DNA from 2 places in the Clostridium sp. 19966 genome. Region 1 is predicted to be linked to the other one. Evidence: predicted binding sites of a transcription regulator. Region 1 holds the regulator's gene; the other holds the start of a gene.
The links. The regulator LexA, encoded in region 1, represses DNA repair genes until DNA is damaged. The targets are predictions, from matches to a motif close to CNAACANNTGTTNG.
Positions count from the first base shown of each region.

Region 2: the regulator LexA is predicted to act here: its motif matches at 2,720-2,733, upstream of IAI10_RS03025 (putative DNA modification/repair radical SAM protein).

Region 1 is NZ_JACTOJ010000005.1:146,106-157,253, reverse strand. Features, by position in the region: gene purB (adenylosuccinate lyase) at 1-1,226, shown strand, start outside; gene IAI10_RS07010 (tyrosine recombinase XerC) at 1,777-2,769, shown strand; gene IAI10_RS07005 (hypothetical protein) at 2,829-3,176, opposite strand; gene lexA (transcriptional repressor LexA) at 3,354-3,959, shown strand; gene IAI10_RS06995 (methionine gamma-lyase family protein) at 4,002-5,279, opposite strand; gene hfq (RNA chaperone Hfq) at 5,349-5,597, opposite strand; gene miaA (tRNA (adenosine(37)-N6)-dimethylallyltransferase MiaA) at 5,670-6,602, opposite strand; gene mutL (DNA mismatch repair endonuclease MutL) at 6,643-8,499, opposite strand; gene mutS (DNA mismatch repair protein MutS) at 8,518-11,148, opposite strand, start outside.
Region 2 is NZ_JACTOJ010000002.1:243,898-255,045, forward strand. Features, by position in the region: gene yabG (sporulation peptidase YabG) at 1-247, opposite strand, end outside; gene IAI10_RS03015 (CotS family spore coat protein) at 388-1,386, opposite strand; gene IAI10_RS03020 (glycosyltransferase family 1 protein) at 1,511-2,635, shown strand; gene IAI10_RS03025 (putative DNA modification/repair radical SAM protein) at 2,778-4,094, shown strand; gene IAI10_RS03030 (TIGR03915 family putative DNA repair protein) at 4,105-4,845, shown strand; gene IAI10_RS03035 (CotS family spore coat protein) at 4,913-5,947, opposite strand; gene IAI10_RS03040 (spore coat protein) at 5,966-6,724, opposite strand; gene IAI10_RS03045 (CotS family spore coat protein) at 6,741-7,748, opposite strand; gene IAI10_RS03050 (glycosyltransferase family 1 protein) at 7,915-9,042, shown strand; gene IAI10_RS03055 (ABC transporter substrate-binding protein) at 9,035-10,339, opposite strand; gene IAI10_RS03060 (galactokinase) at 10,526-11,148, opposite strand, start outside.

The DNA of each region.
Region 1 (11,148 bases):
CTGAAAAGAAAGAAAAAGAAGTTAGACATGATGTTATGAGTCATGTATATGCCTATGGACTTCAATGTCCATCTGCTAAAGGAATAATTCATTTAGGAGCAACAAGCTGTTATGTAGGCGATAATACAGATATAATAATTATAAAAGAAGCTTTATTGCTGATAAGAAAAAAACTAATTAATGTTATAGCTGCTCTTACTAAATTTGCTGTAAAATATAAAAAAATGCCTACTCTTGGATTTACTCATTTGCAACCTGCTCAATTAACAACTGTTGGAAAAAGGGCGTGCTTATGGATTCAAGATCTTACCATGGATTTAGAAAATCTAGATTTTGCTATAAGCAATATTAAATTATTAGGCGTTAAAGGAACTACGGGTACTCAAGCTAGTTTTATGAATCTATTTAACGATGACGAGGATAAGGTAAAAAGACTTGATCAAATGGTATGCAAGAGCATGGGATTTGAAGCTTCTTATATGGTTACAGGTCAAACGTATCCAAGGAAACTTGATTCAATAGTTTTAAATACTTTATCAGAAATAGCTCAGAGTGCATATAAATTTAGCAATGATTTAAGGCTGCTACAAAACATGAAGGAAGTAGAAGAACCCTTCGAAAAAAATCAAATTGGCTCATCAGCTATGGCTTATAAGAGAAACCCTATGAGATCTGAAAGAATAAGCGCTTTATCTAGATATGTTATAGTTGATGCAATGAATCCAGCCATAACAGCTTCAACTCAATGGTTTGAAAGAACATTGGATGATTCTGCCAATAAGAGATTATCTGTTTCTGAAGCCTTTTTAGCTTTGGATGGAGTGTTAAATTTATATTTAAATATATCAGAAAATATGGTTGTCTATGAGAAAGTTATAGAGTCTCATGTAAAAAATGAATTACCTTTTATGGCTACTGAGAATATACTTATGGAAGCAGTTAAAAAAGGTGGGGATAGACAGGAATTACATGAAAGAATTAGAATACATTCTATGGCTGCTGCTTCTAGAGTTAAACAAGAAGGCAAAAACAATGATTTGATAGAACGAATTATTAATGATGAAGGTTTCAATATGAGTGAAAAAGAAATTCTTGATATCATTGATCCTTCTGAATTTGTAGGGAGAGCTCCTTCTCAGGTTGACGATTTTGTTAATGAGTGTGTAAAACCTATATTGGAATCTAATAAAGATATAATCGGCGTTCATGCTGAAATTAATTTATAAAAAATAAAATTATTAAAAATAGAATTCTCTTGTATAAGAGAATTCTATTTTTTTATAAAAAATTATAAAAGATATATATCCACAAATTGGGATTAAAATGTTTATATATATAATTTTCGTAATTATACTCAATCTGTGGATGGGAAATAATGGTATAAATATACATAAGTTATAAATGCAAAATAAATCAGCAAAAATGAAAAAAGAAATTTTCTGCATAAATAGCTTAATAAACGACAATTACTATATATAAAGTAAAAACGCGCTTTAGCAGATATTCAACATTATTTGTTTTAATAATTTTTTTACGACAACAAATATAATTTGATGATTTGTTTATTAAATTTTATAAAAGGGAATTGGGATTATAGCTGCAAAAGCAATAAAACTTAAAGAAATATGATCTATTTTACCTTAAATATACGTCGCTAAATAACCATTTAGCGACATGTGGTTGAAAAAAGTATGGAATTTATGCTATAATTAACATAGAAGCGTTTATTGATGCTCATAAAACTTTAATTATCCCCTATGGAGGTTTGGTATAAGTATGAAATATGATTTTAATATTATATCTGATACAAGGTTTCCTGAAAGAGTTATAGAGTTTGTAAATTATTTATCAACTATAAAAGGAAAGTCTCCCAATACTATAAATGCATATAAGGTAGACTTGCTTACCTTTTTTAGGTTTATGAAAATATACAAGGGTTTAGCAGACAAAAATTTAGAATTTGAAGAAATAGAAATTAACGATATAGATGATAATTTTATAAAGAAAATTAAATTAGCTGATTTATTTGCGTTTCTTTCTTTTGCTGAAAATTATAGAAACAATGGTACATATGCTAGAGCTAGAAAAGTAGCTACTTTGAAATCATTCTACAAATATTTATATGGAAAGGCTAAATTTTTAGATGAAAACCCTACCCTTGAATTAGAATCCCCCAAAATTCAAAAAAGACATCCTATATATTTAACCTTGGATGAAAGCAAAGCTTTACTTACTAAAATGGATAAAACAGATTCCAATTATGTTAGAGATTATTGCATTATAACATTGTTTTTAAATTGTGGAATGCGTTTATCTGAATTGTGCGGTATCAATATTAGCAATATAAAAGGAGATACTTTAACTATAATAGGTAAAGGAAATAAAGAAAGAACTGTATATTTAAATAATTCCTGTATTAGTGCTTTAAATAATTACATAATAGAAAGAAGCAAAAAGCAAACGCAAATTCCTTCTCAACACAAAGATGCCTTATTTGTCTCCGAAAGGAAATGCAGAATTAATAAAAGAACGGTTGAAAGAATTGTTAAAAAATATATTGGAGAAGCAGGATTGGATGAGCAAAAATATACTCCGCATAAGTTAAGACACACTGCAGCTACACTTATGTATAAGCACGGAAAAGTTGATATAAGAAGCCTTCAGATGATTTTAGGCCATGAAAATATATCCACTACACAAATTTATACTCATGTTGATGATGATAAATTGAGACAGGCTGTAAATTCAAACCCTTTAAATGATATGTAGTAGAATTATAGAGCTTAAGGCTTTTGATTTCTTAAGCTCTATAATTCTAATTGTGTGATTTATATATCGCTTTTCTTTAAATGCTTTGATATAAAAAATCCAGGAAATAACTCTTCAAAAATAGCATTGTCTTTATCTTCTAGGGTTTCGCCTAAGCCAGTTACATCTTCTATATATTCTACAGGATCAGAGTTATCATCGAACTCATCCCTTACGTCTAAAACGAGTTCCTCTTGCATAGTATCTTCTTCTATACTGTCTACTATAACTTCTCTGTAATCATCATTATTTTCTTCTAAACATTTACCACAATTATCACAAATTTTGCTGCTATCTAAATCACAGATATTACATTCACCGCAGTCATTACATAATTTATTTGAATTAAATAAACACATTTTACTCATAAAAGTATCTCCTTTTACAATATTATATATTATAAAATTAATTTATAATATCCTACACTTACAATAGTATAATGAAATAAGAACTAAATTTCAATAGAAAAATAAATAATAGAACGTAAGTTTGATATTTGATATAAATAATGTTATAATTAATTTATGATTGAGAGGTGTATTACTATGACTGAACGAAATACTAAGCAAAAAGAAGTATACGATTTTTTAAAAAAATATACCGAAGATAAGGGATATCCACCTTCAGTGAGAGAAATATGTGAAGCAGTAGAACTTAAGTCAACTTCAACTGTTCACGGTCATTTAAAAAGATTAGAAAAGAAAGGTTTAATCAGAAGAGATCCTACTAAACCAAGAGCTTTAGAGATAACGGAATTAGCAAACAGTAAAAGAGAAATGATAAATATACCTATTGTAGGCAAAGTAACTGCTGGTATGCCTATTTTAGCCTTTGAAAATATAGAAGATACTTTCAGCATACCTTTAAATTATGTAAAAAATAATAATCAATTATTTATACTAAATGTTAAAGGTGTTAGTATGATAGAAGCTGGTATTTTAGATGGAGATATGGCGATAATAGAAAAAACAGATATTGCTGATAATGGAGATATAGTAGTAGCTCTCATTGATAATGAAGCAACAATAAAAACTTTTTATAAAGAAAAAGACCATATAAGGCTTCAACCTGAAAACAAAGATTTGGATCCTATAATTGTTAAAGATTGTAAAATTCTTGGAAGGCTTGTTGGTCTTTATAGAGCATATTAACAAAAAGAAAGCTGAGTAAACTACTGCAGCTTTCTTTTTTGATTAAAGTATATTATTTAAAGCAATCATCAACCCTATTTTTACATGTTCTAGAGTTAATCCACCTTGTAAATATGCTATATAAGGTTCTCTTATTGGAGCATCGGCAGATAATTCTATGGAGGCTCCTTGCACAAAAGCGCCAGCAGCCATTATTACTTGATCATTGTACCCTGGCATATCCCAAGGTTCACATTCTACAAAAGAGTCTATAGGCGATCCCTTCTGAATACCCTTGCAAAAATTTATCAGTTTATTTTTATCGTTAAATTTTATAGCTTGAATTATGTCGCTTCGCCTATCATTGTATTTAGGCAACACCTCAAACCCTGCTAACTCAAAGAGTTTAGCGCACAGCACAGCCCCTTTTACAGCTTCTATAGATATATGAGGAGCTAAAAATAACCCTTGGAAAAGCTGTCTCATAACTCCAAAAGTTGAACCACACTCCCCTCCTATTCCGGGAACAGTCAATCTATAGGATGCTTGTTCAACAAATTCTTTCTTTCCTACAATATATCCACCTGTAGGAGCCAGACCTCCTCCAGCATTTTTTATTAATGATCCGGCCATTAAATCTGCACCTACATCTGTAGGTTCTTTTATATCTATGAATTCTCCATAACAATTATCTACGAAACAAATAACATCATTTCTTATAGATTTTATAAATTTTATGACTCCTTCTATTTGATCTATTGAAAATGATTTTCTCCATCCGTAACCAGTAGATCTCTGAATATGAATTAGTCTTATCGATGAATCGTTTAATAATTCAAACTTTATTTTATCTAATTGAAAAGTATCATTTAATAAATTAATTTGCTTATATTTAACTCCGTATTCTCTTAGAGAACCAAGCTTTTCTTTATCGCTAATTCCTATTATATTATGTAATGTATCATAAGGTAATCCTCCTATAGTCAGTAGAGTATCGCCAGGTCTTAAATTACCAAATAGAGCCGTTCCTATAGCATGAGTACCATTAACAAAATGAGGTCTAACTAGTGCGCTTTCTGTATTAAAGACTTGAGCAAAGACCTTATCTAAAGAGTCTCTACCTATATCTCCATAGCCATAGCCAGTGCTATTAGTAAAGTGTGATTCACTTATTCTTTCATCTTGAAAAGCTGCTAATACTTTTAATTGATTTAGTTGCTTTATATCATCATAGTATTCAAATTCTTCAGCTACTTCTTTTTCTGCTCTCTCAATAAGTTCTATGATTTCATTTTTTATTTTATATTTGCTTTTTAAAAAATCTTTAGTGTTAATATTCATGTTCACATACCTCCGTAACAATATTAGCATATAAAAAAAGAATAGGCAATTACAGCCTATTCTTTTTTATTATTCTATATTTTCATCTTCGTTTGTATTGTTAAAAAGTATGTTTCTTCCTGGAGTGATTGTAGATATAGCATGCTTATATATCATCATCTGCTTACCATCATTATCTAAAACCACAATAAAATTATCAAAACCTTTTACAAAGCCTTTTAATTGAAATCCATTCACTAGATGGATTGTCACTACTATTTTATTCTTTCTAGCATTATTTAAAAAAATATCTTGCAAATTGTTAGTTGTTTTATTCATTATGTTATCCCTCCAAATACCTCTTTTTTTATTAATTCTATATAATTATAAAAAATCCTTTTAATATATGAATTATTTTTTTATTAAATTTATCATGTAAGTAAGAATATCATTATCAGAACGAAAATTTTCTTTTTCTATCCAATGAACTCTGCTATCTTTTCTAAACCAAGTAAGCTGCCTTTTTGCATAGTTTCTGCTGCCCTTTTTTATAGATTCAATGGCTTCTTCAAGCGTATATTTATCATCTAAATAATATAATATTTCTTTATATCCTATACCTTTCATGGATTGCATATCTGCATTGCAATTGAAAGATTTCAATTGCTTAACCTCTTCAATAAGTCCCAATTCCAGCATTTTATCTACTCTATAATTTATGCGATTATATAAGGCTTCTCTTTTCATTGTAAGTACAAAATACAACACATCATAAGGTATATCATATTTAGCTGATTCATCAATTTCAAACTGGCTAAAAGGCTTGCCGGTTAGCTTATATACTTCTAATGCTCTTATAACTCGTTTTACATTATTTTTATGAATTTTTAAGCTAGCCTCAAAATCTACAGCTTGAAGCATATGGAATATATACTCAGCTCCTTTTTCATTAGCCAAGTTTTCTAAATAAAGTCGATAATTTTCATCTTTATTTGCATCCGTAAAATTATAGTTGCAAATTAAAGAGTCTATATATAGACCTGTTCCGCCTACTATTAATGGAATTTTGTTATGCTGTATCATCGATGAAATTATTTTTTCGGATTGTTCTTTAAAATCAGCAACACTAAAACTTTCCCAAGGTTCTATTATATCAATCATATGATGAGGAACTCCACTCATCTCCTCTGGCGAAATTTTTGCAGATCCTATATCCATCCTTTTGTATATTTGCATAGAGTCTGCTGAAATTATTTCCGTGTCTAGCATGTGCGCTAACTTAATAGATATATCTGTTTTGCCAACAGCCGTAGGCCCTGCTATAATTATTATTTTAGGTTTCATTAATTTATCTCCTGTTTAGTTTACATAATAATTATTATATCTACTGAATTCTTTTAAACTTTTTTTCAAGTTCATATAGTGTCATTTTTATTATAGTAGGTCTCCCATGGGGACAGTTAAATGGCTCCTCAGCATATCTTAAATCATTTAAAAGTGCACCTATTTCCTGTTCATTTAGTTTATGATTAGCTTTAACTGCTGATTTACAGGCTAAAGTAGCAATATTATTATATTTTATATCCACAGTTTTGGCGCTGGATGAATTTTTTATGCTATCAATCATAGAAAGAAACATATTTTTGTATTCAAGCTTTCCAAGTATATAAGGAACTTCTCTTATAGTTATAGTATTATCTCCAAAAACTTCTATATTAAAACCAGCATTTTTAAAAATTTCATCATTTTCGGAATATATAAAATAATCTTCTGCTGAAAGTTCTAATACAACCGGTGAAAGAAGTATTTGTGATGTAACTGTACCTTCTCCAATTTCCTTTCTATACTTTTCAAACATAATTCTTTCATGAGCAGCATGCTGATCAATTATATATAATTCTGAAGCATATTCGCACATTATGTAGGTGTTATTAAAAGTTCCAATATATTTTAAATCGGGGAACTTAGCACTTTCCTCTTTATAAACTAATTGATTTTCAGATATGTTTTCACTTTTATTACTTTTTATATAATCATTTTGTGTTATTTGATCATATATTTTTGTATAAGAGTTTAGCGAATCAGAGTTTTTCTTTAAATCTAAAGGAAGATCTATTGTAATAGGTTCAACTGGAATGACTGAATTATTTTTAAAATAGTTACTATCATCAGGTAAAGACTCTTTTAAAATAGGACTATTGCTTTCTAATTCGTTTATGTCATTTTTAAGCTGTAGCTCAAACTTTTCTTTTAAGCTTTCTCTAAGTCCGCTATGAACTCCATCAAAAACAAGTTTAAATATTTCTCTATCTTCTTTAAACTTAATTTCTGCTTTTGTAGGATGAATATTAACATCTATATATTCAGGGTATATGTCTAAAAATACAACAAAAAAAGGAAATTTATTTATCATCAAAAATGATTTTAACGCGTTTTCCACTGCAGCTGTAATCAATTTACTTTTTATATACCTTTTATTTACAAATATAGATTGATGATTTCTTGTACCTCGAGTAATATCTGCATTCCCTATATATCCATATACGGAAGCTGTATCATTATGATTTTCAAAATAAATTATATTTTCACTAACAGTTTTTCCATATATTATTCTAATAACATCAACTATGTTATTGGTACCATAAGTATGCATCACGTTTTTATTATTATTAATAAGATTAAAGCTTTTGTCTGGATTGCACAGCGCTAGCCTATTGATAATATCTGAAATTGAGGAAGCTTCCTTGGAAGAACTTTTCATAAACTTAAGTCTTGCTGGAACATTAAAGAATAAATCTCTCACTAAAATATTTGTACCTAAATTGCAGCCAGCGTCTTTAATGCTATTTATTTTACCGCTTTCTATTTCTATATCTCTTCCATAATCAAATTCTTTAGTTCTGCTTTTTAAGTTTACTTTGGATACTGCAGCAATGCTTGCAAGTGCTTCTCCCCTAAAGCCTAAAGTATTAATATTAAATATATCATCAATATTTTGTATTTTGCTGGTGGAATGAGGTAAAAAGGCTTTGCTTAGATCTTCTGGATGAATGCCACTACCATCATCTATTATATTTATGCTCTTTAATCCACCCTCTTCAATAATGATATCTATAGAATTACTCCCAGCATCAATACTGTTTTCTACTAATTCTTTAACTACAGAAAAAGGTCTTTCAATTACTTCTCCTGCAGCAATCTTATTGGAGGTTTCTTCCGTTAGCATATTAATTCTCTTCATAAATTATCACCTCCCACTTTATAAATTCTTTGATTTTTTTATTATCTCATATAGCTTATTCATAGCATCCATAGGCGTTAAATTAAGAATATCTATAGAAGAAATCTCTTTAATAAGAGAATTTTTCTCTAAATCAAGAAAATTCATTTGATAAGCAGAATTTTCTTGGTTATCTCTGTTCTTTTCATGCTTTGAAGATTGTACTTCCTGAGACACAGTTATAGTATTTTCGTCTTCTGAAGAGTTCTTCTCAAGCATACTTAATATTTCTTTAGATCTATCGATTACTTTTTGGGGAAGTCCTGCAAGTTTTGCAACTTCTACTCCGTAGGATTGGTCAGCTCCACCCCGCACAATTTTTCTTAAAAATACTATCTCGTTTCCTATTTCTTTTACTGAGACAGAATAATTCTTAACTCCCGGAATTTCACCTTCTAATTTCGTTAATTCATGATAATGTGTAGCAAATAAAGTTTTACATTTTAAATTATCATTATTACTTATATACTCTATAACAGCCCAGGCTATGCTTAAACCGTCATAGGTACTAGTACCCCTACCAACCTCATCAAGAAGCACCAAGCTATTATTAGTAGCGTTATTTAATATGTTTGCCACCTCAGACATTTCTACCATGAAAGTGCTCTTTCCAGATGAGAGGTCATCCGATGCACCTATTCTAGTAAATATTCTATCACAAATACATATATCTGCTGAAGAAGCAGGGATAAAGCTGCCTATTTGTGTTAATATTGAGGCCAAAGCTACTTCTCTCATATATGTAGATTTACCTGCCATATTAGGACCTGTTATTATAATCATTTGATCATTCTTATTGTTTAAATAAACATCGTTACATATAAATGTTCCCTTGTTTATGACTTTTTCCACTACAGGGTGCCTTCCATCTTTAATATTGATGTAACCTTCTTCATTTATTTTAGGTTTACAATAATTATTCTCTAAAGCTACATCAGCAAGAGAAGTTATGCAATCAATTTCAGATATAAGTCTGGCACTAGTTTTCATTCTATTTATATTGGTTTCTATAGAATTTCTTATTTCAACAAAAACATTGTATTCCAATGAACATAGTTTCTCTTCTGCACCCAATATCTTTTCTTCCATTACTTTTAAGTCTTCTGTTATAAATCTTTCAGCATTAGCTAAAGTTTGCTTTCTTATATATCTATCTTTTGGAATAGAAGAATAATTGGATTTACTAATTTCTATATAGTAACCAAATACCTTATTATAACCTACTTTAAGAGATTTTATTCCAGTAAATTCTCTTTCTTGATTTTCAAGAGAAGCTATCCATTCTCTTCCGTGAATTTTTGCTTTTCTTAGTTCGTCAATTTCCGGATTATAGCCATCTTTAATTATATTTCCTTCCTTTACAGATAAGGAAGGGGATTCTATAATTGAATGATCTAAAATCTTATAAATATCCGTTAATTCGTCTAGATTTGAATAGATAAAACTTAGTAAATTGCTATTAGAGTCTTTTATAATATTCCTTATTTTAGGTATATTGTTTACAGAGCTTTTTAAGGAAAGCATTTCCTTTGCATTTACGCTTTGTGCTGAAATTTTTCCTATAATCCTCTCTATATCATAAACCTTTTTTAAAGCTTCTTTTAATTCAGACAGTATTGAAAAATTATTTCTTATTTCCTCAACGGCATCCAGCCTATCTTCTATTAGTACCTTATTTATTAATGGCTGTTCGAGCCATTTTCTTATCATTCTGCTTCCCATAGAAGTAGATGTTCTGTCTATAATATGAAGAAGAGAGTCTTTCTTTGATTTATCCCTTATGTTCTCTGTAAGTTCTAAATTTTTTCTTGTGTTTATATCCATATTCATGTAATCAATTATATTGTAAAATTGAAGATCTGTTATATTTGACAAAGTAAGCTTTTGGGTATCAAGTATGTAATTAAGAATTCCGTTTATACTATATAATACACTGGTATTTAAATTATCAAATCTTTCATTTTTAAATTGACTATTTAGGTTATCTAAATAGTTATTCTTAAAATACTCTTTAGATCTTACAGTTAATGTAATCTGAAATTTTGCTTTAATATCATTGATAATAGATTCTGATATATTTTCCTCTATTAAAATTTCTTTAGGAGAAAATTTGGAAATTTCGTCTATTATTAATGTAGGAACTAAATTAAAATTAGTAGCATAACATTCCCCAGTAGATATATCTACAAAGCATAAACCGCACATTAAGCTGTCTTCATCAATATACATGCTCATGATATAGTTATTTTTATTATCGTCTAGAAACATGGAATCAGTAAAAGTTCCAGGGGTTATAATTTTTATTATACCCCTTTTTACTATCCCCTTAGCTGTTGCAGGATCTTCTAACTGTTCTCCTATTGCAACCTTATACCCCTTACTTATGAGGCGCCCAATATAACTATTTGCAGCATGATATGGTATACCACACATGGGAGCTCTTTCTTCCAGTCCACAATCTCTTCCAGTAAGAACAAGCTCAAGTTCTTTAGACGCTATTTCAGCATCTTCAAAGAACATTTCATAAAAATCACCTAATCTATAAAATAGAATGCAATCTTTACATTTATCTTTAACTTCTAAATATTGCTGCATCATTGGTGTAAGTGC
Region 2 (11,148 bases), on a different contig from region 1:
CATCATGCCTGGAACTTAATATTTTTTTTATTGCAATATTAACTTTCTTATTTAAAGCTTCGTCATTTCTATTATGATAATTTTCCTTAACAGGCTCCAAATCTTCTGGTGGAGAGTCTGCTATAAGTCGCAAATTTAAACCTTTTATAACAAACTGCTTACCCTTTCTTGTGTCCTTAATATCGATTATTCTAAAGGTAATGTCCTTTCCATAGGATTTTCTTACCACTGTATCTCCTATATCCAACCTCTCATCTCCACAAATATTGCTTGAATTAAAGAAATTTCCTCATTACATAATATGTATCTTCCATACTTATGTGCAATAAATAATAGGGACGGCTCACAAAATTGATAAGACTATCAATTTTTGTGAACCGTCCCCTATTACTCAAGATATGTCTTTCTAAATTCATCTATAAAATTCAAATATATCTCCTGTTCTTCCGTTAATTCATCAATTTTTTTGGTAAATGTGTTTTGTCCCCAATTAACTTCATTGTAATAAAACCTATTGGAAAGTCTCCAAAACCTTTGAGGAAAAAGCAAAAAAGCGTATAATACCTTATATTCCTCTTCTTTTATAGGATATATCTTATCATAGGCATCCAAAAGGAGCCTGCAGGTTTTTATATCCCATTTACAGCGTTTAAGTACCTTTATCATGAAATTAGATATATCATAAGTTCTTATTTCTCTTTTGCAATAATCAAAATCAATTATGTTCACTCTGTTTTCTTGATCAATAATTATATTATGATAGGTATAGTCATGATGACAAAAATTTTTCTCCTGCTCCGATATTTCACAAAGTTCCATATACTTTGAATCTTCAAGAGCCCCAAGAGCTTTTTTTCCCATATCCTTATAAAATTGAATTTCTTTAATATATTTCAAATCAAAAGTAGTTTTTGACGTTTTTTTTCGCGCCATCTCCCTCATTTTATCAAAGGATTTAATTCTCTTCTCCATAAGATGCGGCCATCGTCCCAAATCAGTTTTTAATTTACTGTTTTCAGGAGGCTCATATCCTTTGGATGCCAAGTGAAGCAAGGCTAAGTTTTCCGAAGCTGCCACCAAATCTTCTTCTTTTTGAAAATCACATTCTCTTCCGTCTATCCATGTGGATAAAGTATATATATCTTCATTTACCAAAGCATAAGGCAATCCTTCCGTATTAAGATAATATTTATCCACATTGGTATATCCATTTTTGATGAGATGTTCTTTAGCTCCATAAACAAACAGCAGCTTTTGAACTCCATAATTTATTTTCTTAAGGCACCTTAGCCCGCTATCCGTCTTTAAATAATACACTCCCTTATTAGGTCTGATACTTTCGATTTTAATATTAAATTGTCTTTCTATTTCAAATTCTCTCATCATACCACCAATCACCTCCCATATAATTTATATGTTAAATAATTAATATTTAATACAAATTCTATATAACACTTTTGCTTTACTGTTAATATAATGGATTATGACTATTACGAAAGGATTAACCAGTATGAAAATCGGCATTGATGGAAGAGCAGCCAAATGGTATAGAGGTACAGGTATAGGAAACTATACTTATCAAATAATAAATTCGATAAACAATTTGGATAACTCTGATGATTTTCTTATGTTTATGCCAGAAAATTGTGATACAGATATAAAATTTAATAAAAACTTTTCTGTAAGAAATATAAGTGAAAGACCAAGTACAAATTTCTGGAATGAAATAAATATACCCAATATTCTTCAAGATAATGAAGTAGAAATATATCACGTTCCTCAAAACGGAATAGGTCTCCCCTTGGAGAAAACTTGTAAGATGATAATCACCCTGCATGATATCATACCATACAAAATGCCAGAAACAGTTGGTCCAAACTATTTAAAAATTTTTACTGAGCAGCTTCCTTATCTGATTCCAAAATGTGATGGAATTATAACTGTTTCAAATTATTCTAAGGATGACATCGTAAAATATTTTAACTTTCCAAAGGAAAAAATATACGTCACTCATTTAGCACCTGAAAAGATATATAATCCTAGAAACAAAATAGAAAGTAAAAAAATTCTTGAGAAATACTATGGTATATTAGGAGATTATATATTATATGTAGGCGGATTTAGCCCAAGAAAAAATATAATAGGTCTCATAGAAGCATTTTCAAAATTAAATGCTATCTATGATAATCGATTAAAACTCGTCATAGCCGGTAGAAAAGGAATATCCTATGATATATATAAGAAAAAAGCTGAAGAACTTAATCTTGATAATTTAGTTATATTTCCGGGCTTTATCCCTATAGAGCATATGCCATACTTGTACTGTGGCTCCGAATTATTTGTTTATCCCTCATTTTACGAAGGTTTTGGTCTTCCGCCTGTGGAAGCAATGGCCTGCAAGGTTCCTGTGATAGCTTCCAATACCACATCTCTGCCTGAAATATTAATGGACAGTGCACTGCTTATAGATCCTTATAATCCTTACGAACTTTATCAAGCCATGTTAAAAGTTCTTGAGGATAGCAAACTTAGACATAATCTTATATCAAAAGGTTTTTTACGAGCTTCTCAATTATCCTGGAATGAAACTTCTGCAAAAACCTTAGAAGCTTATAAGCAGGTAGTAAATAATTAATCTATATTTTTTATTTGCTCTTTTTTAACTCAGTGTTGATTTTTGCACTGAGTTAAAACTTATATGATAAATTCTATTCACAGGCGAACTTACGTTTGCTATAATATATCTATACCAAAAAGAAATTTAAGGAAGTGATATTTTGGAAGTTTTAGATAAACTGCGCATTCTTGCTGATAGTGCAAAATATGATGTATCCTGCAGCTCCAGCGGAAGCAATAGAAAAAACACAGCCGGTGGACTTGGTAATGCAGCTGAAGCAGGCATATGTCACAGTTTTTCTGCAGACGGAAGATGTATTTCACTGCTTAAAATATTGCTAACTAATTACTGCATTTATAACTGTGCATACTGCATAAACAGAGCTACAAATGATATCCCCAGAGCAGCTTTTACTCCTGAGGAAGTAATCAATCTTACTATGAATTTTTACAGAAGAAATTACATAGAAGGACTTTTTTTAAGTTCTGCAGTGTTTAAAACTCCTGATTATACCATGGAACTTTTGATAAGAGTAATCAAAGAATTAAGAACCATACATAAATTCAACGGATATATACATGTAAAAGCTATTCCGGGAGCAGATGAAAAATTAATAAAGCTTGCAGGTATGTATGCGGATAGAATGAGCGTAAATATAGAACTTCCTTCCTCTGCAGGCTTAAAAATTCTCGCTCCTCAAAAGAATAAGGAAAGCATTCTAAAGCCAATGCAGCTTATTCACGGAGGCATAGTTGAAAATCAATATGAAAAAAGCTTTGGAAAACCTTCAAATTTATTTGTACCAGGAGGGCAAAGCACTCAGCTTATAGTAGGTGCTACAGGAGACAGCGACAGAAAGATCTTATCCCTTTCTCAAGGCCTGTATGATAAATTTAAGCTTAAAAGAGTCTACTATTCAGCTTATGTTCCCGTAGCAAAAGGCCCAAATCTTCCAGCTCTAGCCCATCCACCGCTATTAAGGGAACACAGGCTATATCAGGCAGATTGGCTCCTAAGATTTTATGGTTTTAATGCTTCAGAGCTGTTAACAGATAAAAATCCTAATTTGGACACTAAGTTTGATCCTAAGACCTTTTGGGCTCTTACTAACATAGACAAATTTCCTGTAGAGATAAATAAAGCTCCTTATAATACTCTTCTTAGAGTGCCTGGAATAGGTGTGCGTTCCGCTCAAAGAATTATTTCCATAAGAAAAGTTCATAGACTAAGCTTTTCAGACCTAAAAAAAATAGGAGTGGTGCTAAAAAGAGCACAATATTTTATCCTGTGCAGCGGACGATATTATGGTGATGTTAGCTTTGATGACTCTTTAATTAAAAATAGACTTTTAGATAAATCCAAAGAATTCAAAACAATAAGCCAGCAGGAAAGCTTTGAACAACTGTCATTTTTTCCTTCTCTTCCTGCAATTGTAGGGAAAAATGATTTTTTCACTCGTATTCATGGTGAATTTTGAGGTGATGGCATTGAATTTTGTTTATTTATATGACGGAAGCTTTGATGGTTTTTTAACCTGTGTATATGAAAGTTATTATGGTGATAAAAAGCCTATAAAAATAACCTTAAAAACTTCCTTTATCCCTAATTTAATCGAAACTGTTATAGATGTTGAAACCTGCATTGAAAAAGCTTCTAAGGTATTTAATGCTATAGAAACAAAGATTGGCAGGGCTGCTTTAAAAAATATTTTCACAGTATATTTATCCGAGGCAGAAAACTTTGAAATGCTTCTTTTAAATTACATAAGACTTGGCTTTAGGCTTGGCTTTGAAATACATAATCATCTGCATAATGATATAGTGCTTCAGGTTGTTAAACTTTGCAGAAAAGTTAATAATGAAGCTCATCTTATGTGCGGATTTGTAAGATTTAAAGAGTTGCAAAACTCCATATATTATTCTGTTATAGAGCCTGATCATAATATTCTTACTCTCATTGCGCCTCATTTTTCTGAAAGATTAGCCAATGAAAAGTGGATTATTCATGATGTAAAAAGGGAATCAGCTGTACTATATGACACTAAGGAATGGATACTTACCCCTTTTTCAAAGGATGCTGCAAAAGAATTTTTTTCTGAGAGGGATGAATTCGAAGTGCTTTGGAGAACTTATTACAAGACCGTGGTCATAAAGGAAAGAACAAATCCTAGGCTTCAAAAGAGAATGATGCCGGCTAGATACTGGAAATATATAATCGAAACTTTGTAATTAGCCCCATATATGTAACTTAACTTATACATATGAAACATCATAATGTATAAGTTAATTTTCATATTTATTTCTCATTTATGATGCATTCCTGAAAACCCTTTAAAAAATCTTCCCTATCTTCCTTATATTCTAATTTTTTCTCAAACCTATCCAAAAACGTATCTTCATCCCATTCTTTTCTTCTGGAATAATAGTCTTTAGATATACTATAAAAATCTTCTGGGAATGCTAGCAGAGCCTTTAAAATGGCTAACTCCCTTATATCTAAGGAATTAGCACTTCTATATGCATTTATAATATCCTTGGTTTTGTCCATGTCAAAAGCAAAATTCTTAATAGCTTTGGTTATAAAATTGCACAAATCATGAACCTTTATATCTACTACTGCATAATCAAAATCAATAAAATATGCTAAATTATCTTTTATTAATATATTGTGATGTGCTAAATCATGATGACATATGGCTATCTTATCTTCTTCGCTGGAAATTTTAAAGTAAGGGGCTTCTTTTAATAGTTCTATGCTTTTTTCTACTTCATTTAAGTAGTAGCCTAGATTAGAGAGATACAATTTATCAAAATCATTTTTATATTCATGTAAGTTAGCTAAGTTTTTAAAAAATATTAATTCTTCATATTTACGTTTAAAATTATCTATGGTCTTACCAACCATATATCTTTCTGATATATGAGTTTTAAATCCTTCTGATGCTCTATGCATCTCTGCCATACCCTTTGCTGCAATGGCTACGTCAATAGGATTGGTGAATTCACATTCCCTAGCTTCTACTAAATCCAGCACACAATATAGTTCTCCATTCCAAACTGTAAAAATTTCACCTTCTTTTGTCCTCGTAAAACTCATAACTCTGTCAAAGCTTTTCCTGATATATTCTACTGCATCGTATATAAATTCTAATTTATCTCTAGAATACTCAACTTTTTTCAATATCTTTTTTCCTTTATCACTGAATATAAGGAATACGTTTCTCAGCGGCACAACATCGTTCACTTTTAAATCAAATCTATTGAAAAGATCAATATATAAATCATATCTGGACAAAAACTTTTTATCACTATACCTTATACTGTCAACTATTTTTGACACCACCTTTCTTTAAATAACGCTGATGCCATCTTTTTCTAAAGCTCTGTATATCTGAGCTTCATAATTTCTACCCTCCAGATTATTTTTATCCCTTCTGTACCTTTCAAAGCACCTCATAGTTTCTGAAGGAAATGATATCATCGCTAATATAAATTTCTCACTTTTACTATTTAGCTGTTCTAAATCGCAAAAATATCTAACAGATTCTTTTATATCGATATCATAGCCCCTTTTCTCAAGCTTTGATAAAAGATAAATTCCGTCAAATTCAACCATATTGAAGCAGCTTCTCTTTAGAGTTCTAACCCAAAGAGTATCTGTTTTAGTTAAATTATCGAACCAAGTATTTCCTAAGCATATCTCTATTCTTCTCATACTTCTGTCTATGATTTCGTAATAGGAGTTTTCATATATGGATTTAATACACTCTTCACCTTTGTCTAGGATTTTTTGGTAACTGCTAAGCAAAACTTTCTCAAAATTATTATTAGCTCCATTCTGAGATATTTTTTTTATATCCTTTTTCAGTTTCTTAATATATACCTTGTATTGTTCAACTTTTTTGCCTGTACAATTTTCCAATTTAAATGCAAAATATTCATCATACCCCATAGTTGCCTTATGAAATTCATTAATCACTCTAAGCTGGCTACATATGTCTTCAGCCGTATATACTTTTTCTTTATTTACCTCTTCATTCGTTTTAAGTACCATTATATTTAAGCTTCTTAAATATTCTTCATAATCCTTAAGAGGCATAATTTTCAATTAAAAATCACCTTCTCTACTTATATTTGAAGTGCATAAATTCTTCAATAAATTCTTGTTTATCATCACTGTCTTCTACTATTCTCAGTAACTTTTTTTCAAAAAAGTCTTCTTCCCACGGCTGTTTTTCCCAATAGTATTGTATGCCTACCTGCCAAAAATCCTGAGGGAATTCCATAAAAGACGCCATTATGGGTATCTCTTCTTCTGAAATTTCATGTACAAGTGAGTAAGCATCCAATATAAATTTAGCACCATCAATATCCCATTTTCCATTCTTCATTCTTCTTAGAAGCAAACTGGATAGATCATGAAGGTGAGAATCTAATATAACATAATCAAAATCAATTACATTTGCCTTACCTTCTATATCAATAAGTACATTATGATGAGCAAAATCATGGTGGCAAAAGCCTCTAAGATTAACTTCCTGCATCATTTTATTGTAGTATTGGCTATTTTCAATATGCTTTATGGCGCATTCCGCCCTAAACATTTCATTCTCTGCATTTTCCAAGTAAAGCTTGTCAAAATCTGTAAGCTCACTCTTTCTTTCTATTCTCCACTTAAAATCCAGTATTTCTTTTCTCCTCACATTAAAGGTTTCAGCCCACTTGAACCACCCTATTCTAGGCTTCATTTCCCTTTCTAACTGAAATCCTCTGCTTTTTACATGCAGCTCTGCTAAAATCTTCGCACTTCTTTCTATATCCACTGGATTATCGTAATTGCTCTCCCTTGCATTAATCCATGGAGTAAGGTATGCATAATAGTTTTCTAAACTTATATACTGCTGTCCATCCAAAGTTTCTATAATTGAAGGCACATTATTAAACCCATTTAAAATAAGATGATTTATAGCCTGCAATATAAACAAGAAATGTCCAAGTTCATATTTAATAACCTTCAGACAGTATTTATGTTCTTTATCACATATCTTATACACGTTCTTAATTTTTTTTATGGAATCTATGTGGATATCATACCTTTTTTCAACCTGGTATTTTAAAAAAGCTGTATCCAAAAGTCATACCTCCAAACTTTTATTCCTTTTTTATTATATGAATGAACTTTATCTTGTGAACCTAATAAATATAAATATAATTTTTTATTATATAGCACATTTTGTGTTCATTAATAATATGTATATTAGCATGAGGTATCAGCATTATAAGGAGAGAGAGGGTTATATGAGAATTGCTATAGATGCAAGAGGTATCAATTGGTATAGAGGTACTGGAATTGGAACCTATACTCAAAACCTGTTAAGTAATATGCTTAAATTATCTTACGATAATTATTTTCACATATATTGGTCCGGTGACAGCTATGATCCATTTTTTTCAGAGAATTCGAAAATAATAATGACCTCTAAAAGACATCACCGTTTTTTTCAGCAAAGTTATATTCCAAATAATTTATTAAAAGAAAATATAGATCTTTATCACGTGCCCCAAAACGGTATAGGGCTCTCAGACAGCATTAATTGTAAAAAAGTAATAACTGTACATGATCTTATCCCTTATATAATGCCTGAAACCGTTGGTAAAGGTTATCTTATGCAGTTTCTCAAAGAGGTTCCGCAGGTAATACAAAACTGTGATGCCATTATTACTGTATCAGAATGGTCAAAAAAGGATATTCTTAAATTTTTCCCTATAAATCCGGATAAAATATTTGTTACTCCTCTTGCCACAGATATGAAATATAAGAGCATGGATAAGAACTGGTGTAAATATATATTAGAAACTAAATTTAATATAACAACTCCCTACATTCTATATGTAGGAGGTTTTTCTCCAAGGAAAAATGTAAAATCACTGATAATGGCTTTTTCTAAAATTTATAATAATTTAGATAAAGAGCACTCTTTAGTAATAATAGGTTCCCTTAGAGATGAAGGTATTGTCTTAAAGGAACTAACGGAAAGCCTTGGTATTAGCTCTAAGGTAATTTTTACGGAGTTTGTAGAGGAAGATTATCTCCCTGTTCTTTACAATGCCGCTGAGGTTTTTGTATATCCTTCCCTGTATGAAGGATTTGGACTTCCTCTTTTAGAAGCTATGAGCTGCGGAGCTCCAGTTATTACATCCGATATTTCTTCCATCCCAGAAGTGGTTAATGATGCTGGAATTCTTATAAATCCATATGATAATTCTAATCTCATAGATGCACTGGGAAATGTATTATCCAATGAAACTCTAAGAAATGAGATGAGTGAGAAAGGATTAAAAAGAGCTTCTCAGTATTCCTGGAAGCTCACTGCTGATAAAACTCTTGAGAGCTACTCAAAAATTTTACAGGGTGATATCAATTAACATCACCCTGTTCATTAATTTTCTTATTTAAATCCTGAAGACTTGATTCCATATCTGCATTCTGATAAATAATTTTACTTTTTGCATCAAAAAGCATGGAACTGAAATATTCATAATCACCAAAGTACTTTATAGAGGTTTGTTCAGATGCCTCCTGCATCAAAAATCTCCACAGCTTTTTTTGTCCAAAATTATTGCTGGAAGAATTAAATGCCGGAAGATATCTGAAGTCATTTACTGAAGAAAGGTTGCCGGTTGTAGATAAAGCATTAATATTCACAGTGCTGTCGCTTACTATAAATTTTGCAAATTCTAAAGCCGCTGAATTTTCCGTATCACCCTGACTTAACATAAATGAACTCTCATCGCCCTCTACGCTATTTTTCCCGCCTGCTTCTAAGGCTGGAAGCCTTTCTATATCCCAACTGAAACTAGCATCATCAAATATAGTCTTAAGTAGTCTGCTATCTGCCAGCATACTCAAAGCTTTTCCCTGCTTTAAATCCTCTAATTCATTTTTTGAATCACTCTCATCATATATAAGATTACTAGCTTTAAGACTTTTAATTATGCTAATTGCTTTTGCGCTATCGCTAATATCCACACCAGTATCGCTATCTACAAGCCCTTGAGAAGACTCCCTTAATATATATTTAAGCAAATTGTCGCTATTTTCTTTACTTAACGCTATCATTTTTAAAGATGGATTTTTTCTTGATATATCCTCTCCAGCTGCTTTAAAATCTTCCCAGGTTTTAAAATCAAAAGGATCCATGTTATATTGATCACATAATTTTTTATTGTAAAGCATGACTATAGGATTTACTGTCCATGGAATGGCATATATTTTACTATCAAAGGTTAGTTCATCTAACCTCCAGCTAAAAATAGAACTTTTTAGGCTGCTGATAATATTTTTTAAATCTTTAAACTTGTCTGGGTATTTATTAATAAAATATGAAACATTTTCTGTTTTAGTTTCAATAATATCTGGTATATCTTTACCGGAATTTAAATTTTTTTCGTAATTGTTTTTTATTTCTTCTTCAGTTAAAGGAATTAAGTTTATATTCACTTCTGGATACTTTTTTTTGAAGCTTTCTGCGGCATTTTTTATAATATCCTCAGAGGTTTGGTAACACCAAATTGTCACATCACCTTTTAATTGAACTGCAGGTTTAGTAGTATTAATGATATTGGAAGTTTTAGTAGTGCTATAACCGCAGCTAACTAATATAGCTACCAAAAGTACTGCTATAACCAAAATATGTACAGTCTTTCTTTTATATTTAAACATATTCTCACATCCGATATATAATATAATTAAGTCATCCTAAGTTATTGTCGGCTTTTAATATTATACAATAAATATCATCTATATACCACCTATATTATTTTTCCAATGCGAGTAATCTTATATGCTCAAATATAAAAGGGCAGAAAAGTATGCGATACTTCCTCTGCCCTTTCTATATTTATAACTCTAGATTTCTACAGAACCATTACCTATTCCACTCATATAGAAGGAAGGCCTATAGCCTATTTTGGATTTATAATTTTCTCCTACAGAACTCTTAAATTCTTCAGTCTTGTTTTTCTTCACAACAGCTATAGCACATCCGCCAAAACCAGCTCCAGTCATTCTCGCACCTATGCAGCCTTCTGCCTTTAATGCTTCCTCTACGATGGTATCTAATTCCTTGCCTGTAACCTCATAAAGATCTCTTAGGGAATTATGAGAAGCTGTAAGAAGCTTTCCAAACTCCTCTAATTTACCTTCATTAAGGCATTTAAAGGCTTCCTTTACTCTTTCATTCTCATAAATTGCATGAGCTGCTCGATTTCTTACATTTTCTTTGTCTAAAACCCCTGCTATCTCTTCAAATTCTTTTGATGAAAGATTGCAAAGCTCCTTCACTGGTTTTACCTCATTAAGCTTGGCTAAAGCTTCATCGCATTCGGCTCTTCTCTCATTGTATTTTGATTCATTCAAGGCTCTTCTCTTGTTGGTATTCATTATAACTAAACAATAATCCTTTAAATCTACATTAGCATATTCATAATCTAAGGTGTCACAATTTAATAGAATAGCTTTCCCCTTCTTGC